Sagittula stellata E-37: one gene and its partner. Each later gene encodes a partner of the first gene's protein in a complex. Links are inferred from orthologs where the notes say so. Each region holds a gene or a part of one and is shown in the gene's direction. Other genes may lie near its edges.

The links.
Region 2: the proteins of mfd (region 1) and uvrA are in contact, whole or in part, in a crystal structure (PDB 4DFC), measured with the Escherichia coli proteins. The link is inferred for Sagittula stellata E-37 from one-to-one orthologs.

Annotation. Positions count from the first base shown.
Region 1 is NZ_CP155729.1:2,384,279-2,388,604, forward strand. What follows is about bases 15-4,032. They hold mfd (transcription-repair coupling factor), read left to right. Parts: upstream 15-352; coding sequence 353-3,832; downstream 3,833-4,032. Other genes in these bases: ABFK29_RS11340 (excalibur calcium-binding domain-containing protein), read left to right, coding at 3,942-4,032. Also shown: more of ABFK29_RS11340, read left to right, coding at 4,033-4,196. UniProt on the Escherichia coli protein: Couples transcription and DNA repair by recognizing RNA polymerase (RNAP) stalled at DNA lesions. Mediates ATP-dependent release of RNAP and its truncated transcript from the DNA, and recruitment of nucleotide excision repair machinery to the damaged site.
Region 2 is NZ_CP155729.1:2,847,985-2,851,679, reverse strand. Bases 269-3,655 are described here. They hold uvrA (excinuclease ABC subunit UvrA), read left to right. Parts: upstream 269-575; coding sequence 576-3,455; downstream 3,456-3,655. Other genes in these bases: ABFK29_RS13500 (patatin-like phospholipase family protein), read left to right, coding at 3,533-3,655. Also shown: ABFK29_RS13510 (ABC transporter ATP-binding protein), read left to right, coding at 1-135; more of ABFK29_RS13500, read left to right, coding at 3,656-3,695. UniProt on the Escherichia coli protein: The UvrABC repair system catalyzes the recognition and processing of DNA lesions. UvrA is an ATPase and a DNA-binding protein. A damage recognition complex composed of 2 UvrA and 2 UvrB subunits scans DNA for abnormalities.

The DNA of each region.
Region 1 (4,326 bases):
ATGGTGTCGCTTGTGGCCCCGCTGCGGGCGACGATCCTTGGCGGCGGCTCCGGGACTCACCAGAAGAAAGCCCGCTTTCCTCCGGTTCCGTCCCTCGCCCGCGCCTTGCCTGACAGGGCCGCAGCCCCGCGCCAAGCAAAATAGCCGCATCCCCCTTGCGGGGGCCCCTCGGCGATTTGGCTTGTCCCGGTGCGCCGTCCCCGTCGTGGCGTCGCCAGGCGACGGACGGCTCCGGAAGAAAGCCCGCGGGGGATGGGGTGCTTCGGGCGCTCTTGCCGGAGGGCGGCGCGGGATCGGATGCGGCGAGAGGTCGTGCTTGACGGCGCCGCACGGTCGGGCCATCTGAGGCGGCATGGCTGGACAGGTGATCATCGGCGGCGCCCCCGAGGGCTTTGACGCGCGGCTCGTGCTGGGCGAGGTGGCGAAGGTGGGCGGGCCGGTGGTGCACATCGCCCGGGACGACAAGCGGCTGGCGGCGATGCGCGATGCGCTGGCCTTCTTTGCCCCCGACATGCCGGTCGTGGTCTTCCCGGCCTGGGACTGCGTGCCCTACGACCGTGTTTCGCCCAATGCCGACATCTCGGCGGCGCGCATGGCGACGCTGGCGGGGCTGGCGCACGGCATGCCGGAGCGCTTCGTCCTGCTGACCACGCTGGGCGCGGCCATGCAGCGTCTGCCCGCGCGCGAGGTGCTGCGCGAGGCGGCCTTCACCGCCCGCGTTGGCGACCGCGTCGACGAGGAGGCCCTGCGCGCCTTCCTCGTGCGTATGGGCTTCAGCCAGGCGCCCACGGTGACGGAGCCGGGCGACTACGCCATCCGGGGCGGCATCATCGACATCTACCCGCCGGGCGAGGGCGGCCCGGTCAGGCTCGACTTCTTCGGCGACACGCTGGAGGGCGCGCGCCGTTTCGACGCCGCGTCCCAGCGCACGACGGAAAAGCTCGACGTAGTGGAACTGGCGCCGGTGTCCGAGGTCATCCTCGACGAGGCGGCGATCCTGCGCTTCCGCCAGAACTACCGGATCGAGTTCGGCGCGGCGGGTACCGACGACCCGCTGTACGAGGCGGTGAGCGCGGGCCGCAAACACGCCGGGATCGAACACTGGCTGCCGTTCTTCCACGACCGGCTGGAAACGCTCTTCGATTACCTGCCCGGCGCGCCGGTGCTGATGGACGACCAGTTGACGCCCGCGCGGCTGTCGCGCTGGGACAGCATCGCCGATCAGTACGACACCCGCAAACACGCGCTTTCGCAGAAGAAGACGCTGGGCAGCACGGTTTACAAGCCCGTCCCGCCGGACCTTCTGTACCTCGACGACGGCGCATGGGAAGAGGCGCTTGGCGACCGCCGCCGCGTGCAGTTCCATCCCTTGCCGCAGGCCACCGGGCCGGGCGTGGTGGATGCGGGCGGGCGCATCGGGCGCAACTTCGCCCCCGAGCGCCAACAGGAGAACATCAGCCTGTTTGCCGCCCTCGCCGACCACGTGAAGAAGAAGCTGGATCAGGGGCCGGTGGTCATCGCGTCGTGGTCCGAAGGGGCGCGCGAACGCCTGACCGGCCTGATCGAGGACGAGGGCCTGGCCGAGGTCATCCCGATCCCGAACGCCACCCGCGTGGGCAAACGCGGGCTGCACCTTGCGGTCTGGGCGCTCGACACAGGGTTCGAGGCCCCGTGGGAGGCCGCCGGCGACAAGGGCCGGATCACCGTTGTCTCGGAACAGGACGTGCTGGGCGACCGGCTGATCCGTAAACCGGCGAAGCGCCGCAAGGCCGAGAACTTCCTGACCGAGCATCAGTCGCTGTCTCCGGGCGACCTCGTGGTGCACGTCGACCACGGCATCGGCCGCTACATGGGGATGGAGGTCATCACCGCCGCGGGCAGCCCGCACGAATGCCTGCTGCTGCAATATGCCGAGGACGCGAAGCTCTACCTGCCGGTCGAGAACATCGAACTGCTGTCCAAGTACGGGCATGACGAAGGTCTGCTCGACCGGCTGGGCGGCGGCGCGTGGCAGGCGAAGAAGGCGAAGCTCAAGGAACGCATCCGCGAGATGGCCGACCGGCTGATCCGGATCGCCGCCGAACGCGCCCTGCGCAAGGCGCCGATGCTGGACCCGCCGCCGGGCGCCTACGAAAGCTTCGCCGCGCGCTTCCCGTACTCGGAAACCGACGACCAGCTTGCCGCCATCGAAGACGTGATGGACGACCTCCAGTCCGGCCAGCCGATGGACCGTCTGATCTGCGGCGACGTGGGCTTCGGCAAGACCGAAGTCGCCATGCGCGCGGCCTTCGTCGCCGCCATGTCGGGCGTGCAGGTGGCGGTGATCGCGCCCACCACGCTGCTGGCCCGCCAGCACTACAAGTCCTTCGCCGAACGTTTTCGCGGCTTCCCGCTGGAGGTCGCGGCCCTGTCGCGCTTCGTCCCGGCGAAGCAGGCCGCCAAGACCCGCGAGGGCATCGCCAAGGGCACCGTCGACATCGCCATCGGCACCCATGCGCTTCTGGCGAAGACCATCCGCTTCCAGAACCTCGGCCTGCTCATCATCGACGAGGAACAGCGCTTTGGCGTGCAGCACAAGGAACGGCTGAAACAGCTCCGCTCCGACATTCACGTGCTGACCCTGACCGCCACGCCGATCCCGCGCACCCTGCAACTCTCGCTGACCGGCGTGCGCGACCTGTCGATCATCGGCACGCCCCCCGTCGACCGCCTGTCGATCCGAACCTACGTCTCGGAATTCGACCCGGTCACCGTGCGCGAGGCGCTGCTGCGCGAACACTATCGCGGCGGGCAGTCCTTCATCGTCGTGCCGAAGATCACCGACCTGCCGGAGATCGAGGAGTTCCTGAAGGAGCAGGTCCCCGAATGCACCTACGTGGTGGCCCACGGCCAGATGGCGGCAGGCGACCTCGACGAGCGGATGAACGCGTTCTACGACGGCAAGTACGACGTGCTGGTGGCCACCACCATCGTCGAATCCGGCCTCGACATCCCGACCGCCAACACCATGATCGTGCACCGCGCGGACATGTTCGGGCTCAGCCAGCTTTACCAGATCCGGGGCAGGGTGGGCCGCTCGAAAACCCGCGCCTACTGCTACCTGACGACCAAGCCGCGCGCCAAACTGACCGCCACCGCCGAAAAACGCCTGCGCGTGCTGGGGGCCATCGACATGCTGGGCGCGGGCTTCAGCCTCGCCTCGCAGGACCTCGACATCCGTGGCGCGGGCAACTTGCTGGGCGAGGAACAGTCCGGCCAGATGCGCGACGTGGGGTACGAACTTTACCAGTCGATGCTGGAAGAGGCGATTTCCAAGATCCGCTCCGGCGAGATGGAGGGCCTGACCGAGGAAGACGGCCAATGGGCGCCGCAGATCAACCTCGGCGTTCCAGTCCTGATCCCCGAAGACTACGTGCCCGACCTCGACGTGCGGCTGGGTCTCTACCGTCGCCTGTCGTCGCTGACCACCAAGGTCGAGCTGGAAGGTTTCGCCGCCGAGTTGATCGACCGCTTCGGCAAGCTCCCGCGTGAGGTGAACACGCTTCTGCTGGTCGTGCGCATCAAGGCGATGTGCAAGCGGGCGGGCATTGCCAAGCTGGACGGCGGGCCGAAGGGCGCGACGATCCAGTTTCACAACGACAAGTTCGCCTCGCCCGAGGGGCTGGTGGCCTTCATCAACGCCCAGAACGGGCTGGCGAAGATCAAGGACAACAAGATCGTCGTCCGCCGCGACTGGAAGAAGGACCGCGACAAGATCCAGGGCGCCTTCGCCATCGCCCGCGATCTGGCCGAGCACGCAGGCGCACTGAAAAAACGCACCGAGAAGGCCTGACAGGGACAGACCCCCGCGCCGGAATTTAGGTGGCGCCGTGACGTTTCCCGTTTGGCGGATGCGCCGGTTTCGTTAACGTGCCTGAACGAAACGTTAACGGGTGTATGTCATGCGAGTCCTTTCCATTGTCCTTCTCATCGCCGCCGCGTCCTCTGCCACGGCAGAGCCGCTTTCCGCCGCCGACTTGCGTGCGCGGCTGACGCCGTATCAGACCGCCCAGGCGTACGATTGTCGCGACGTGAGCTGCAAACGGCTGCGGTCCTGCGAAGAGGCCTGCTTCAAGCTGATCCAATGCGGGCAGTCGAAACGCGACGGCGACCATGACGGCATCCCCTGTGAAAACCTCTGCCGGTCCCGTTGCTGAAGAAAACCGGCATCCTGGCCCCGATGTTCACGCGGTCGTGAAGGGCAATATAGCCGTTTTCCTGCTCCGCGCCCGATATCCGGCTGGCTGAAGGCGCCTTCCGGCGTTTCGGCCTGTTTGGAGGCGGCGG
Region 2 (3,695 bases), 460 kb from region 1 along the record:
GAGAAGGGCGAGGATCCGGTCATCGCGAAGTTGCCGGGTATTCACACCGGTATGCGGGGCCAGACCGTGCCGCTGACGGCGGTGCCGGAAAAGGTCCACCTTTTCGCGGACGGCGTGTCGCTGTTGTATCGCTAAGATCCGGTAGCGCGGTTCGGAAGCGCCGCGCACCGCATGATCCCGGGATACCGGATCTACGCCCGCGCCCGACAGACGGACGCGGGCTTCCTTCTTGCAGCCAGAGAAGTCACCCACCGGATGTGGCCGGAAAAATGACAACGGCCTGAATTCATCGCCGTGGAGGCAAGCTTGGACCTCCGCGTTTGCCGGCCCGAGCAGAATACGTTCCGCCGTAACAGGGCGATCACGAGGCGACCGCCGTTTGCCCGGGCCGGGCCGTGCCGCGTTAAAGGACTGCATTTATTTTCGGCGAACCCCATGCGCCTGTGGTCACGAACTCTTGCGTGCAGTCAGAATCCCGGCGGATTGTTGATGTTCGGCTAATGTTCTCATTTTCCGATTGGCCCGGGCACATGTTTCAACTATGTCTAAAACGTTAATCGACCCGGGGAGTCCCCATGCCTGAGCTGAAGCAGATCGAGGTGCGTGGCGCGCGCGAGCACAACCTCAAATCGATCGACGTGGATATTCCGCGGGATCAGCTGGTTGTCATCACCGGCCTGAGTGGATCGGGCAAGTCATCGCTCGCCTTCGACACCATCTATGCCGAAGGTCAGAGGCGCTATGTCGAGTCGCTCTCGGCCTATGCGCGGCAGTTCCTCGACATGATGGAAAAGCCCGACGTCGACCACATCAGCGGTTTATCGCCGGCCATTTCCATCGAGCAGAAGACCACGTCGAAAAACCCGCGCTCCACCGTCGGTACGGTGACCGAGATCTACGACTACCTCCGTCTGCTGTTTGCGCGCGTTGGCACACCCTATTCGCCCGCCACCGGACTGCCCATCGAGGCGCAGCAGGTGCAGGACATGGTCGACCGCGTCATGGGCATGGAAGAGGGAACGCGCGCCTATCTTCTGGCGCCCATCGTGCGCGACAGGAAGGGGGAATACCGCAAGGAGTTCCTCGAACTGCGCAAGCAGGGTTTCCAGCGTGTAAAGGTGGACGGCACCTTCTATGAGCTGGACGAACCGCCGACGCTCGACAAGAAGTTCCGTCACGACATCGACGTGGTGGTGGACCGCGTGGTGGTCCGCGACGGGATGCAGACCCGGCTTGCCGACAGCTTCCGCACGGCGCTGGACCTCGCCGACGGCATCGCGATCCTTGAGACCGCGCCGAAGGAAGGGGACTCGGAGCGCATCACGTTCAGCGAGAACTTCGCCTGCCCGGTCAGCGGTTTCACCATCCCCGAGATCGAGCCGCGCCTGTTCTCGTTCAACGCCCCTTTCGGCGCTTGTCCGGAGTGCGACGGTCTTGGCGTGGAGCTTTTCTTCGATGAACGGCTGGTGGTCCCGGACCAGACGCTGAAGATCAAGGACGGGGCGCTGGCCCCCTGGCGCAAGGGCAAGTCGCCGTACTTCCTGCAGACCATCGACGCCATCGCCAAGCACTACGAGTTCGACAAGAACGCCCGCTGGAAGGACCTTCCGGCGCATGTGCAGCAGGTATTCCTCCACGGTTCGGGCGACGAGGAGATCGCGTTCCGGTACGACGAAGGCGGTCGGATCTACAACGTCACCCGCACCTTCGAAGGCGTCATTCCCAACATGGAACGACGCTACCGCGAGACCGATTCAAGCTGGGTCCGCGAAGAGTTCGAACGGTATCAGAACAACCGTCCGTGCGGCGCCTGCGGCGGCTACCGTCTGCGGGAAGAGGCGCTGGCCGTGAAGATCGGGCCGTCGGACGACAAGGCGCACCTGCTGCACGTCGGTCAGGTGGTGCAGATGTCAATCCGTCAGGCCTTTGACTGGTGCGGGACGGTGCCGGAGAACCTGACGCAGCAGAAGAACGAAATCGCCGGCGCCATCCTGAAGGAGATTTGCGAGCGTCTTGGTTTCCTGAACAATGTGGGCCTCGAATACCTCACGCTCAGCCGCAATGCCGGGACCCTGTCGGGCGGCGAAAGCCAGCGGATCCGTCTGGCCAGCCAGATCGGCAGCGGTCTGACGGGCGTGCTCTACGTCCTCGACGAGCCGTCCATCGGCTTGCACCAGCGCGACAACTCCCGCCTGCTCGACACGCTCAAGAACCTGCGGGACCAGGGCAACACTGTGATCGTGGTGGAGCACGACGAAGAGGCGATCCGAGAGGCGGACTACGTTTTCGACATCGGCCCCGGTGCCGGCGTGCACGGCGGGCAGGTGGTGGCCAAGGGCACGCCCGAAGAAGTGCAGAACGACCCCGCCAGTCTGACGGGCCAGTACCTGTCCGGCGCGCGCGAGATTGCCGTCCCGACTGAACGCCGGAAAGGCAACAAGAAGAAGCTGAAGGTCGTGAAGGCAACGGGCAACAACCTCAAGGACGTCACTGCCGAGTTTCCGCTCGGCAAGTTCGTGTGCGTCACCGGTGTCTCTGGCGGCGGCAAGTCGACACTGACCATCGAAACGCTGTTCAAGTCTGCCTCCATGGCGCTGAACGGCGCGCGCCAGACGCCCGCGCCCTGCGAGACAATCAAGGGGCTGGAACACCTCGACAAGGTTATCGACATCGACCAGCGGCCCATCGGACGCACGCCGCGTTCGAACCCCGCGACTTATACCGGGGCTTTCACGCCGATCCGCGACTGGTTTGCCGGGCTGCCGGAGGCCAAGGCACGTGGTTACAAACCCGGGCGGTTTTCGTTCAACGTGAAGGGCGGGCGGTGCGAGGCATGTCAGGGCGACGGTGTGATCAAGATCGAGATGCACTTCCTGCCCGACGTCTACGTCACCTGCGAGACCTGCAAGGGCAAGCGCTACAACCGCGAAACACTGGAAATCCTGTTCAAGGGCAAGAGCATAGCCGACGTTCTTGATATGACGGTCGAAGACGCGCAGGTGTTCTTCAAGGCCGTGCCGTCGATCCGCGACAAGATGGATGCGTTGATGCGCGTGGGCCTCGGCTATATCAAGGTTGGGCAGCAGGCGACGACTCTTTCGGGCGGCGAAGCACAGCGTGTGAAGCTGTCCAAGGAACTGGCCAAACGGTCCACGGGCCGCACGCTTTATATCCTCGACGAACCTACGACCGGCCTGCATTTCGAAGACGTGCGCAAGCTCCTGGAGGTGCTGCACGAACTGGTGGATCAGGGGAACTCGGTCGTGGTGATCGAGCACAACCTCGACGTCATCAAGACAGCCGACTGGCTGATCGACATCGGCCCGGAAGGCGGTGACGGCGGTGGGGAGATCGTGGCCGTGGGCACACCCGAAACGGTCGCCGAGGTGGAGCGCAGCCATACAGGGCGTTACCTGAAACCGATGCTGGAAGCCCGGAAAGTCGCCGCCGAATAGCCGCACTGCAAACCGTGCCGGAACGAATTTCCGCCCTACGTGGTATGGCCGAACGATGCGCTGCATGAGGCGCGGGCATGACGGAGGCGACGATGACGGTTCTCGGGCTGGCGTTGGGGGCGGGCGGCGCACGCGGATGGTGTCACATCGGCGTGCTGCGCGCGCTTGAGGACATGGGCGTCGAACCGCAGGTGGTGGCCGGGTGCTCCATGGGTGCGGTGGTCGGCGCGGCCTGGGCGG